DNA from 2 places in the Psychrobacillus sp. FSL K6-1267 genome. Region 1 is predicted to be linked to the other one. Evidence: riboswitches for the same ligand, from Rfam matches in the RefSeq annotation. Region 1 holds a riboswitch; the other holds the start of a gene.
What was found. Region 1 has a riboswitch for thiamine pyrophosphate ahead of MHB55_RS01210 (YkoF family thiamine/hydroxymethylpyrimidine-binding protein). Riboswitches for the same ligand answer to the same signal wherever they lie in the genome.
Positions count from the first base shown of each region.

Region 2: another riboswitch for thiamine pyrophosphate. It lies ahead of tenA (thiaminase II); the one in region 1 lies ahead of MHB55_RS01210 (YkoF family thiamine/hydroxymethylpyrimidine-binding protein).

Region 1 is NZ_JBBOOR010000001.1:230,187-235,949, forward strand. Features, by position in the region: gene MHB55_RS01200 (ABC transporter ATP-binding protein) at 1-1,185, opposite strand, end outside; gene MHB55_RS01205 (ECF transporter S component) at 1,178-1,759, opposite strand; gene MHB55_RS01210 (YkoF family thiamine/hydroxymethylpyrimidine-binding protein) at 1,752-2,342, opposite strand; TPP riboswitch at 2,419-2,526, opposite strand; gene MHB55_RS01215 (2-hydroxyacid dehydrogenase) at 2,682-3,641, shown strand; gene MHB55_RS01220 (ABC transporter substrate-binding protein) at 4,167-5,162, shown strand; gene MHB55_RS01225 (ABC transporter permease) at 5,196-5,763, shown strand, end outside.
Region 2 is NZ_JBBOOR010000001.1:3,420,763-3,426,525, forward strand. Features, by position in the region: gene thiD (bifunctional hydroxymethylpyrimidine kinase/phosphomethylpyrimidine kinase) at 1-401, opposite strand, end outside; gene thiM (hydroxyethylthiazole kinase) at 398-1,141, opposite strand; gene tenA (thiaminase II) at 1,122-1,811, opposite strand; TPP riboswitch at 1,885-1,982, opposite strand; TPP riboswitch at 2,042-2,139, opposite strand; gene rlmD (23S rRNA (uracil(1939)-C(5))-methyltransferase RlmD) at 2,342-3,703, opposite strand; gene MHB55_RS17635 (hypothetical protein) at 3,831-4,019, opposite strand; gene MHB55_RS17640 (YdhK family protein) at 4,358-4,954, opposite strand; gene MHB55_RS17645 (urease accessory protein UreH domain-containing protein) at 5,079-5,763, opposite strand, start outside.

The DNA of each region.
Region 1 (5,763 bases):
AGTACCTGCCTTAGAACGATTATCAATTACTTTAAACAGTTCGGCTAAAGTAGCGGAGTCCTGGCCAGAAGTAGGCTCATCCATCAGTATCACTTCACGATTCTGACAAAGCATAATGGCTATAGCTAGGCGCCTTTTTTGCCCATGACTGATTGAAAAAGGATGTGCATCTGAAACAGTAGATAAATTCAGTCGCTCCAACATTTCCTCCGTATTTTGAACACCACCGAAAGAAACCTCTTCCTTCACTTGCCCTGTAATAAACAAAAATTCTGGTGATTGAGGTACATAGCCTAACATGCTAGGCTTTACTTTGCCATTAGAGGGTACAATACCTGAAAGAGCCTTCAATAATGTAGATTTCCCACTGCCATTTGGTCCAGCTAGCACTGCGATTTCTCCTTTATTTAAAGAGAATGAAGTTGGCTGTAAAAAATGCTTTGTACTAATATTTTCCACATGCAGAGACTTTTCTGCTTGAACCATGCTCTTCCTTTTGGTATAGCTTTCATACGGAATTCTATCTTCCTTTAACTTAATTGTTCGATGAAAGAAGTTGTCCCATAGGTCGAGTCTATGCTCAATCGCTAAGATGGTTATACTCGATTTTTGCTGAAGTAAGTCCAACCATTCAATATATTGTTTTGCGGTATACGGGTCCAGATGGGTGATAGGCTCATCTAACAATAATATTTCTGGCTCCATAATCATTGCACAAGCAGTGGCAACCCTTTGCTTCATACCTCCAGAAAGCGATTGAATGATGGAATGTCGATAATCCGTTAACCTAGTTAACTCCAATACTTCAGAAATCTTCGTCTCCATTTCTTCCCGTGCGACGAGTAAATTCTCTAAAGTAAAAGCAAGCTCTTCCTCTACAGTTGGCATACAAAATTGTGCATCGGGATCTTGAAATACTGTTGCGATACGATGATTGACCTCGCCAGGTCGATAGGAATCATTTTCTTTACCAAAAAGTTCTATTCTACCGGACACTATGCCATCGCAATTTTCTGGATAGAGACGATTGCACAAATAAAGTAAAGTGCTCTTTCCACAGCCGCTTGGTCCGGTTATGACGACACGCTCTCCTTTTTCGATAGACATAGAAAAGTTTGATAGAACAGCAGTATCCTTGTCTGGATAAGAAAAGGTGACATCTTCAAAATGGATAACTTTAGGCACGAATATCACCTTTTTTTGAACGCGAAATAGCATATCCTCTTAACGAACCAGTGGCAAGCAAGCCGTCAGCTACAGCTTTTCCACCTAAACCAGCAATGAGAGTTCCACTAAAAATACGAACAACTAGCATGAAAACTACATATCCAGTGGTATAAACGGCAAATCCTCCTAAGAAATAGCCATACACAAAGCTAAAAACTGCGGATCCTGCTCCCGCAAGCATTAAAACCCAAAGGTCAAACCGTTTGTAACGTGTAGCGGCGAATACAGCCTCGGCACCTAGACCTTGTATGACACCAGAAAGGATAAGACGTGGCCCGACGGCATTACCTAAAAGTACCTCTATTGCTGCTGCGATAGTTTCCGAGATAACCGCCGCCCCAGGTTTCCGAATGATGTACATACAGATAATTGAAACGATAAACCAAACACCAAAAATCCACTCATATGCGATTGGTCCGACGAAGCCAGACCAAATGTTTCCTACATGAAGGAAGAGTAAATAAACAATCCCAAACACTACTGCAAAGACCGACATTAAAACAATTTCTTTTAGCTTCCATGATTTAAGCATGGAGGTCATCTCCGTGAGAAGGGCTATTAATGCTCATCGATAAAGTCATCACTAAATGCTTGTGCTCTTCTGATCTAGCTCTGCTGAAGGCTGCCTCATAATAAGCAAACACGTCATGGATATCCCCATGAATCCCGCTAGCATAATGCATAGATTCATTGAATACACCCTTCACTTTAGCGTGCTCAATCTCTCTGTAGATCACATCCATATAGTTAGGATTGTTCATAGGGTATAAAGCAAATTGAGAAGAAACATATTGGTTTGTTTCATCCTTATTTGTCACTTCATCTCCCTTGTCTAAATAAACGTCAGCAGTGGTGTCGCCAGGACAACCCGCTGAAAATGTTCCAGAAAGAGCTACATGTACCCCTGTTTTGGCAGCATTCAGAGTAATAGATTTTGCCACATTAAATACATGAACTTGTTTTCCTCTGATAACGGTTGAGACATCATCCGTATGCATCCACACATTGGATACATCTGTATTCTGTAGTGCACCTTTAATAATACTTACAAATTCATTGCTCATCGGATGTAGGGAAAAACGAAACCCTACAATTGGGCTTAAACCACATTCCATCCTAAAAACCTCCCTCAATTTTTTCATAAAAAAAAGCTACATCCGTGAAGATGCAGCCACTAACCCTTATGAAAAAAGGAAAGTCACCGCACTTCCTCACGCAGGTATTATCCTGATCGAGTAATAAGGGATCGGAGCTAAAAAGCTCTCATCACAGCCAAAGTGGGCACCCCTAGTGCAGAAACGGTATGTAGTTTTACAGTTGTGTATAAATTTACACAATTTGTTTTCTTTATGTGCCCACAGTATAGCGTATAAAAATATAATTGTAAATATGGTTGAATTCTTTTCTCTAATCGTCCATGCTTAAATTATCAGAAAACATAAGGGGGAAACTAAATGGACAAAATTTTTATTACTCGAAAATTACCGGAGGAAATTGTACAGCCATTAAGAGAAAAATTTGAGGTGAATATGTGGCACAGCGAGGAAACTCCAATGGATTATGAAGATATAAAAAAGGAGGCAAAGGACGTCCATGCCCTGTGGACGGTTCTCTCTGATAAAGTGGACCGGGAACTTATAGAAAGTTTACCGAATTTAAAAATTATCAGTAATCTAGCGGTTGGCTTCAATAATATTGATGTGGAAGCAGCGAAAGAAAAAGGGGTTATGGTAACAAATACTCCTGGTGTATTAACTGAGACAACTGCAGACCTAACCTTTGCGTTGTTATTGGCTACTGCTCGTCGTATTACCGAAGCAGAACAGGATATTCGTGCAGGTAAATGGAAATCATGGACACCGATGCAACTGACGGGAATGGACGTTTTTGGAGCTACGTTAGGAATCATAGGCATGGGAAGAATCGGTGAAGCGGTAGCAAGACGTGCGAAGGGTTTTAATATGAAAGTCTTATATCATAATAGAACAAGAAAATTAGAGGCAGAGCAACAAAATAACTTTACATATGTGGAGCTAGAAACATTATTGCAAGAATCTGATTTTGTTGTAATATTGACACCTCTAACTCCAGAAACTAAAAGGATGATTGGAAAAAAAGAGTTAGGATTGATGAAGGAAACCTCTGCTCTTATTAATGTTGCACGTGGCGGAATCGTAGATGAGCAATCCCTTTATGATGCCCTCCTAAATAAAAGAATATGGGCCGCTGGACTAGATGTTTTTGAGACGGAGCCTGTTCCTTTAGATCATCCACTCTTAACCTTGCCTAATGTTACAGTCCTCCCCCATATCGGCAGTGCAAGTATTCATACGAGACTTGCTATGATGCAAATAAATGCTAAAGCAATTGAAAATGTTTTAGAGGGACAAGAACCTGACAATCGAGTTGTTTAAAGGAAAAAATTATAATCTAGGCTGCCATGAATCCAGTATTCATGGCATTTTTTATGAGGTAAGAAAGGTGTAAGTATGCGACGGGGATGGCTTATCGCTCACCCAACAGAAAGTGTCCACCTGAAATCAAGCTTACTATCCTATGTCCTAATCTAGTAGAAAGCAAGTGAGCATGCACTTTTCAATTAAAACTATACAAAAGCACTATCTATCAAATACTTGATAAAAATTACTGTTTTTAAACGAGAATATTGTACAATATTTACCTATTTATCTAATCGTATTGGTCTACTAAATTAATGCTAAATATTCAGATTAAAATAAAAAATTAACAACTATCTCTTTAAGTAATTTGCAATATACAAATTTGTTTAGTAGTATTAGTAGTTATAAATTAGGCGTCCTTTAATTTCAGTATTAGGAAGTTTAATTGTTTTGAAATTTTAGCAGTTATTTTATAGGTATTGAAGGAGGAACGATCGAACGTCTAATTTAAAAATTGAATGAAAAGAGGTAGTCAGACTAATGAAAAAAATTATGTTATTTTTTTCACTTTGCATGCTTTTAGTACTTACAGCTTGTGGTAACGAGACAAGCAAAGACAGTATTGAGGTGATTAAGTTTGCTGATGCAGGATGGGATAGTATACGCCTACACAACAGCATTGCTCAAACTATCATCGAAGAAGGTTATGGTTATGAAACCGAGGTAACAAGTGGAACAACAGCAGCTACGATGCAATCACTTGAAAAGGGCGACATAAATGTCTATATGGAAGTATGGACCGATAACATTAAAGATGTCTACGAAAAAGCAATTGAAAGTGGAAATATCATGAAGGTAGCTACTAATTTCGCTGATAACGCGCAAGGATTATATGTTCCAACTTACGTGATAGAGGGAGATGCAGAACGAGGAATTGAACCAATCGCTCCAGATTTAAAGACAGTTCAAGACTTAGAGAAGTATCCAGAAATTTTCCAAGATCCCGAAGATAGCAGTAAAGGCCGAGTGGTCGGAGCTCCATCTAGTTGGGTAGTAAGTGAGTATTTGGGGACGAAACTTGAAACATATGGCCTTGACGAACAATATAACTATCTAGCACCCGGCTCTGATTCTGCAATTGTTGCAGATTTAGCAGGAGCATATAAAAAAGGGGAGCCTTGGGTAGGATATTATTGGTCACCAACGTGGGTAACAGCTAGCTACGATTTAACTCTATTAGAAGACGCACCTTACGACGAAGCAAAATGGAATGAATCAAAAGGAACTGAGTTTCCACCAAATGATGTAGTTATTGCAGTTCATAAGGATTTACCAACACAAGCTAAGGACGTAGTAGACTTTTTAAGTAAATATGAAACTAGTAACGATTTAACGGAAAGTGCATTAGACTATATGCAGGAAAATGATGTTGAAGCAGATGAAGCCGCTATTTGGTGGATGAAAGAGTATGAAGATATTTGGACAGCTTGGGTGTCCGAAGAAGTGGCTGAAAAGGTAAAAGCTTCTTTGAAATAATTCATTACTTAATCTAACTAAAGAAAGGTGGTTGTGGCTGTACTTTTACAGTCCCATTCTATGACAGAATTTCCAAACGTACGATTTCCAATAGGGGATGTAGTAGAGAAATTCGTGGATTTTCTTGCCATGAATTTTGATGCATTCTTTGATTTTATCTTTATCATCTCGTCTTCCATGATTAAAGGTCTTGAGGCGGGTCTACTAGCAATTCCTTGGTGGTTATTTATTGTTATCATCTTTTTAATTGGATGGTTTTTTAATAATCTATATGGAGGACTGCTATATGCAGCATTTATCTTCTTAATTGGATCCTTTGATTTGTGGCCAGAAACAATGACCACCATTTCCATCGTTTTAATCTCCGTAATTTTGTCTCTTGTTATAGGAATACCACTAGGAGTTGGAATGGCTTTTAGTAAATCAATGTCCAGAATCATGCGTCCGATATTAGACGCGATGCAGACAATGCCAAGCTTTGTCTACTTAATACCAGTAATTTTCTTCTTTCCGCTCGGAAATGTACCAGCAGTTATTGCAACAATCATTTATGCATTACCACCAGTAATCCGTTTAACAGAATTAGGTATCCGAAGTGTAG
Region 2 (5,763 bases), 3.2 Mb from region 1:
GGTGTGCAAACAGTTGCAATGGGTAGCAGCTTATTTTTAAGAGCTTGTATAGACTCTTGTTGAAGCAAGCTGGCGCCGCCCTTCGCAATCATCACAGGGTCAACGATAAGAGGTAAGTCTCTATTTTTAAGTGTAGCAGCGACACACTCAATAATCTCTGAATTAAATAACATGCCTGTTTTAATCGCTGTCACATTAAAATCTTCAAGGACCGCCTTCAATTGTGCTTCTACAAATTGTACTGTTGTTGGAAAAATGCCATGTACACCTAACGTATTTTGGGCGGTTAAGGCAGTGATAACACTTGTACCAAATACACCAAGCTCTTGAAACGTTTTAATATCTGCCTGAATGCCTGCTCCGCCTCCACTATCTGAACCCGCTATCGTTAATGTAATCATTGGTGTCCCTCCGCTAAATATTCAAGTTGATTTAGAAAATTCATATGGAATGTCCCAATCGTTGAATACGCATTTGAGCTTGCTTGTTTATAATCACGAAGTAGATTCGCAAGATCTTCGAATGCATTTTCACAGCTTGCGAGCTCTGCTGCACAAAGGGCACTTAATAGACAGCCACTTCCTGTCATTTTCGTTACCTTTTCATGACCACCTACGATCCATTCTATTCTGATACCATCTGTAATCACATCTTGCTCACCTGTCACAATCACAAGACAGTTATATTTGTTTGCAACATGCATGGCCGTCTCAGCTACATCAAGTTCACCCACGCCACTATCGACGCCTTTTGCTTGCCAAGTAACACCTGCAATAGCCGCGAGTTCTCCGACATTACACCGAATTAAATTAATTTTAAGTTGTTGTAATATTTCCATCGTTGTTTCTAATCGAAAATTCGTTGCCCCTGCACCGACGGGATCAAAAACTATAGGAATGTTCTTCACATTCGCACTGTTTCCTGCTAGAAGCATTGATTTTATTGTCTGTTCATTTAATGTGCCGATATTTAATAAAAGCGCATTCGATTTTGATGCCATTTCCGCCGCTTCTTTAACCGCATCGGCCATCACAGGTGAAGCTCCTATTGCTAGTAAGCCATTTGCTGTAAAATTGGCCACGACATAGTTGGTGATACAATGCACTAAAGGTTTTTGTAGATTAATTTTTTGTAGGCTCATTCATATACACCCCTTTTGTCCAATTTTGCATCGTCCATGGCATTTCCCAAAACATCCACTCGTAATAACAGCTTTTTTCAAAATGTGCCTTTAAAACCTTTTGTTTCATGGGCTGTTCCTTCGCAAAACGATTTAACATCGACTTTTGCTTATTAATCGATTGAAGCATTTCGTCAGATGCATATAATGCAATCCATTGCGCATACAGCGGTATATTCGGACGAGCATACTTAAGCTGTTGCCCAATTTCTTGATAGAGCCAAGGGCAAGGTAATATAGCAGCAAATGCTTCTGCTACATCGCCATTATGGACTGCATTGTACATATGACTCACATAATTATAAGTAGCTGGTGCCACCTCAAAATTTTCAATTTCTTCGGCCGTTACATTTAAGTCTTGAAAAGTTGTACGGTGAAGCTCAAGCTCTGCTTCATGAATAAATCTCGCACTGTTTAAAAAGTACTGAATGTCCTCATCATTTGTTGCCTTTGCAGCTGCTAAAGCTAAGACTTTTGTGTAATGCTTTAAATAATACGCATCCTGTAGCATATAAAACTTGAACTTTTCGAGTGGTAAACTACCATCAGCAATACCTTGCACAAACGGATGGTTAAAACTAGCCTCCCAATAAAATTGCGTCTCCTGTCTAACTTTTTCACAAAACTCCATTTTTTTGTCCTCCTTAATTGGTGGACGTAAGTGCAAAAAAGGCGCCTCTAATAGAGACGCCCAAAAAGTGTAGACTACACCCATGATTGCTCCCTACGCCAGTGTTAACTGTCAGGTTCTAAGGGTCAGGTTTTAACCTTCTCAACACAATGTGTCCCCCCGCAATTAAAGTATTTGCAAAAGAAAAGCTCCACGTAAATAATACGCGGAGCTTAAGTAAGTACATATTGATAATCGTGTACTTTGCTCCCTACGTCCGTATTAACAGCCAGGTTCTAAGGGTCAGGTTTTACCTTCTCAACACAAACGTGTCCCCCTGCAAATTCATTTAATTACACTAAGTTTAACTGAAAGAACCACGGCAAACAAGATAATAATCACGACGTTTCAAGTACGAATTTAAAAATGAATCAAAGACCCTAGTAGATGTATTGAATTTATATCATAAGTAGGAGCTTCTTCCAGGCTTAATTTAGGTAAGAGAAAAACAAAAAAAACGAATTCCAAAATCAGAATTCGTTTGTGAAAACTTATGATAACTCCAGCCAAGCAACCGCTTCGCAATGTGTCGTCTGCGGGAACATGTCCACTGGTTGAATTTCCTGTGTCTTATAGCCTCCATCTTCTAAAATGCGAAGATCACGTGCAAGTGTTGCTGGGTTACATGAGACATAAACTACACGTTTTGGGCGTTGCTCTATGATTGTCGTCAGAAGTGCTTCGTCGCAGCCTTTTCTCGGGGGATCCACTACTAGAACATCAGCATTTTTTCCTTCCTTGTACCACCGTGGAATGACTTCCTCTGCTGGGCCAGCTTCAAAGTATGTGTTAGTGAAGCCATTTAGCTCAGCATTTCTTTTTGCGTCCTCAATCGCTTGAGGGACAATTTCTACACCCAACACTTGCTTCGCTCTTTGCGCAAGGAACAATGAAATTGTACCAATTCCGCAATAAGCGTCAATTACAGTCTCGTCTCCTGAAAGCTGAGCATAATCGAGTGCCTGTTTATATAATACTTCTGTCTGCTCTGGGTTTACCTGATAAAAGGAACGAGCAGATATTTCAAATCGAACATCTCCGATTAAATCCTCAATCGTTGGTTTCCCCCACAATAGGTTTGTTTCGTCTCCGAAGATGACGTTCGTATTTCTTGAATTAACATTTTGCATAATCGAGGTGACTTTTGGTTCTGCTTCTCTAATTAGTTCAATAATTGCTTCCTTCTTTGAAAGCTTAGGATGCTTTGTTACTAAAACGACCATCACCTCGCCAGTTGCTCTGCCTTTACGGACTACTAAGTGACGCAGCTGACCTTTTTTTGTGTCTTCATTGTAAGGGACTAAGTCTAGCTCTAATGCCTTTTCCTTGAATGCTCTCATCAATCGATCAGCTTCATCCGATTGGATCAAACAAGTTGGAGTGTCTGCAATTCTGTGAGACTTCGCCTGATAAAACCCTGCAATCACCTTTCCATCCGCTAAACCAAATGGAATTTGAGATTTATTACGGTATTCCCAAGGGTTGTCCATTCCTTTTACAGGTAATACTGGCGCATCAATCTTGCCTAATCGTTGCATGACATTTCGAACCATATTTTCTTTCCATTTTAACTGACCTTCATAATTGATATGTTGGAGCTGACAGCCGCCACATTCATAAAATACAGGACATGGAGCTTCTACGCGAAATGGGGAGGGCTCTACAATATTTAATAATTTGGCAAAGCCATAGTTCTTTAATGTCTTTAAAACACGTACTTCCGCTTTTTCATCTGGCAGACCACCATGTATGAATAGTGGATAGCCGTCGACCTTAGCAACGCCAGATCCATCATGTGTCAAATCCTCTATATAAACCGCTAACTGATCATTCTTTTTTACTGGTGTGTTCACTTTAAATCTCCGTTCTTGTGTAATGGATATTATTATATCAAATATAGGCGTCCAATAGTATCAGGTAGCTTAAGTGTATTAAATTTCTCACTTTTTTTACCCACAAAAAAAAGTAAGGAAAATTTCCTTACTCGTTTAACTTTAACATTAATGAATCCTCTATGACAGTCCACTGCTTCTCAGGTAGTATGCTTTTGTTTAACCGAGCTACAAATTGCTCGGCCTCTTCAAGATTGTAAAATACTTTTATCAGTTGGCTATTTGAATTTTTCAACACTTCTGTAACACCATTCGTGCTACGTGCAATCACAAACATGTTCAACTCCAATTTATGGCATTAACAATTTATCATTGTTATTACCATAGTATCTCATTAAACAAAAGAAAAGTATACATTTTTTGGAAAATCATAAAATTATATATTAAAAAAAAATATAATTTTTAAAATCTCAAAATACATTAAATGTCTTTTTGATAATAGTCTATACAACCTAAAAAAGCAGCATGGCATCAACGCCATTTTTATTTTTAGAAAGTAATTTTAAGAAAGAAGTATCTGTTCTGCAGTTTTCCCTATAGAAGTGGAATCATAATATTGACATTTCTTCCGCAACTTCAAATAAACTCTTTCGTGAAAGTTATAAAAATTTTAGTTTATTTTGCTGATAGTTCACTTTCTGTTACCCACTTATGATTTGTAACTGCTTCCCCGTCTGTAGTTGAAATGTAATCTACCATATATACGGTCGTAGCTTCTGATGAGTCAATTTCTGCATTAGCACCTTCCATTCCAGCCATATGGTCAGCTTCAATGGTAACTTCTGTTCCTGGTTTTAAAGGTTGATCACCGGCATTTTTTATTTCTTCTTGAATTACCCATTTGTGATTCTCCACCCTTTTGCCACCAGTTGTTGGAGTATAAGAAATGACATATACAGATGTATCATAAGCTCCTACAATAGTTGCTTCAGCACCCTTCATGCCGCTCATATGGTCAGTCTCTAAAATTGCTTGACTGCCAATTTCAAAAGTTGGGTTTTCAGCTACTTTCAATCCGTCAGGAACTTCACCAGACCCAGACATGTCCATATTAGAATGATCCATACCTTCCATACTCTCGCCAGAACTTTCATTCATGTTCATATTATTAGGATTAGGGTTTGTATTGGTTTCCTTCTCATCACTAGCACAAGCAGAAATAATCATTACAACAACCAACAAAATGGTACCTATTATTAAATTTCTTTTCATTATAATCCTCCTCAATCTTTATTAATTACACACAACAAAAGAAACTTTGTTGTTGAAGACAATCATACACTGAAAGTATGAAAAAACTATGCAGAACTTCCCCATAAATAATTGACCAAAAAGCTTATATTTCCCAGTAAGTGATTGTGTCAAAAAGTCCTATCATAAGAATTATAATGCCTGCTAAATTCTGAATAACTTTTCCCAGCTTCATACTTTTTTTCATTATTAATTGCCTTGCATCAAATAACCAAATTAATATAAACAAAAGAATTAGCGGTAAGGACGTCGCAAATCCAAATACTGCAGGTAAGACAAAACCATAAGAGGTTGATAAAACAGTAGGCATTAACCAAACAAAAAATAAGATAAACATTGTAGGACAAAATGCTAATGAAAAACTAGCTCCTAATAGAAAAGAACCTAACTTCCCTTCTTTTAATACCAATGGGATGCGCATAGTTAATCTATTAATAAAGCCAAACTTAAAAATCCCTAAAAGTACAAGACCTGTAACCATCATAAGTGGCCCAATCGCTTTACGAAATATTGGGAAGAACTCTGTCATTTTTGTCTCAAAGGATTGACCAAATATCCAAGCCAATAATCCAATTAAACTAAATACAACGATTTTCCCTACGATAAAAGATATAATCTCTCCCCAATTCCCCTTCATTTGAATTGTTCGATTTCCATAAAAGGTAATAGCACTTAAATTCCCCGTTAATTGACAAGGTGCAGCCGCCCCAATTAAACCAAGTAGAAGTGCGACTACAATCGGAAAATGTTCGAAGGAGTGTAAGAAATCA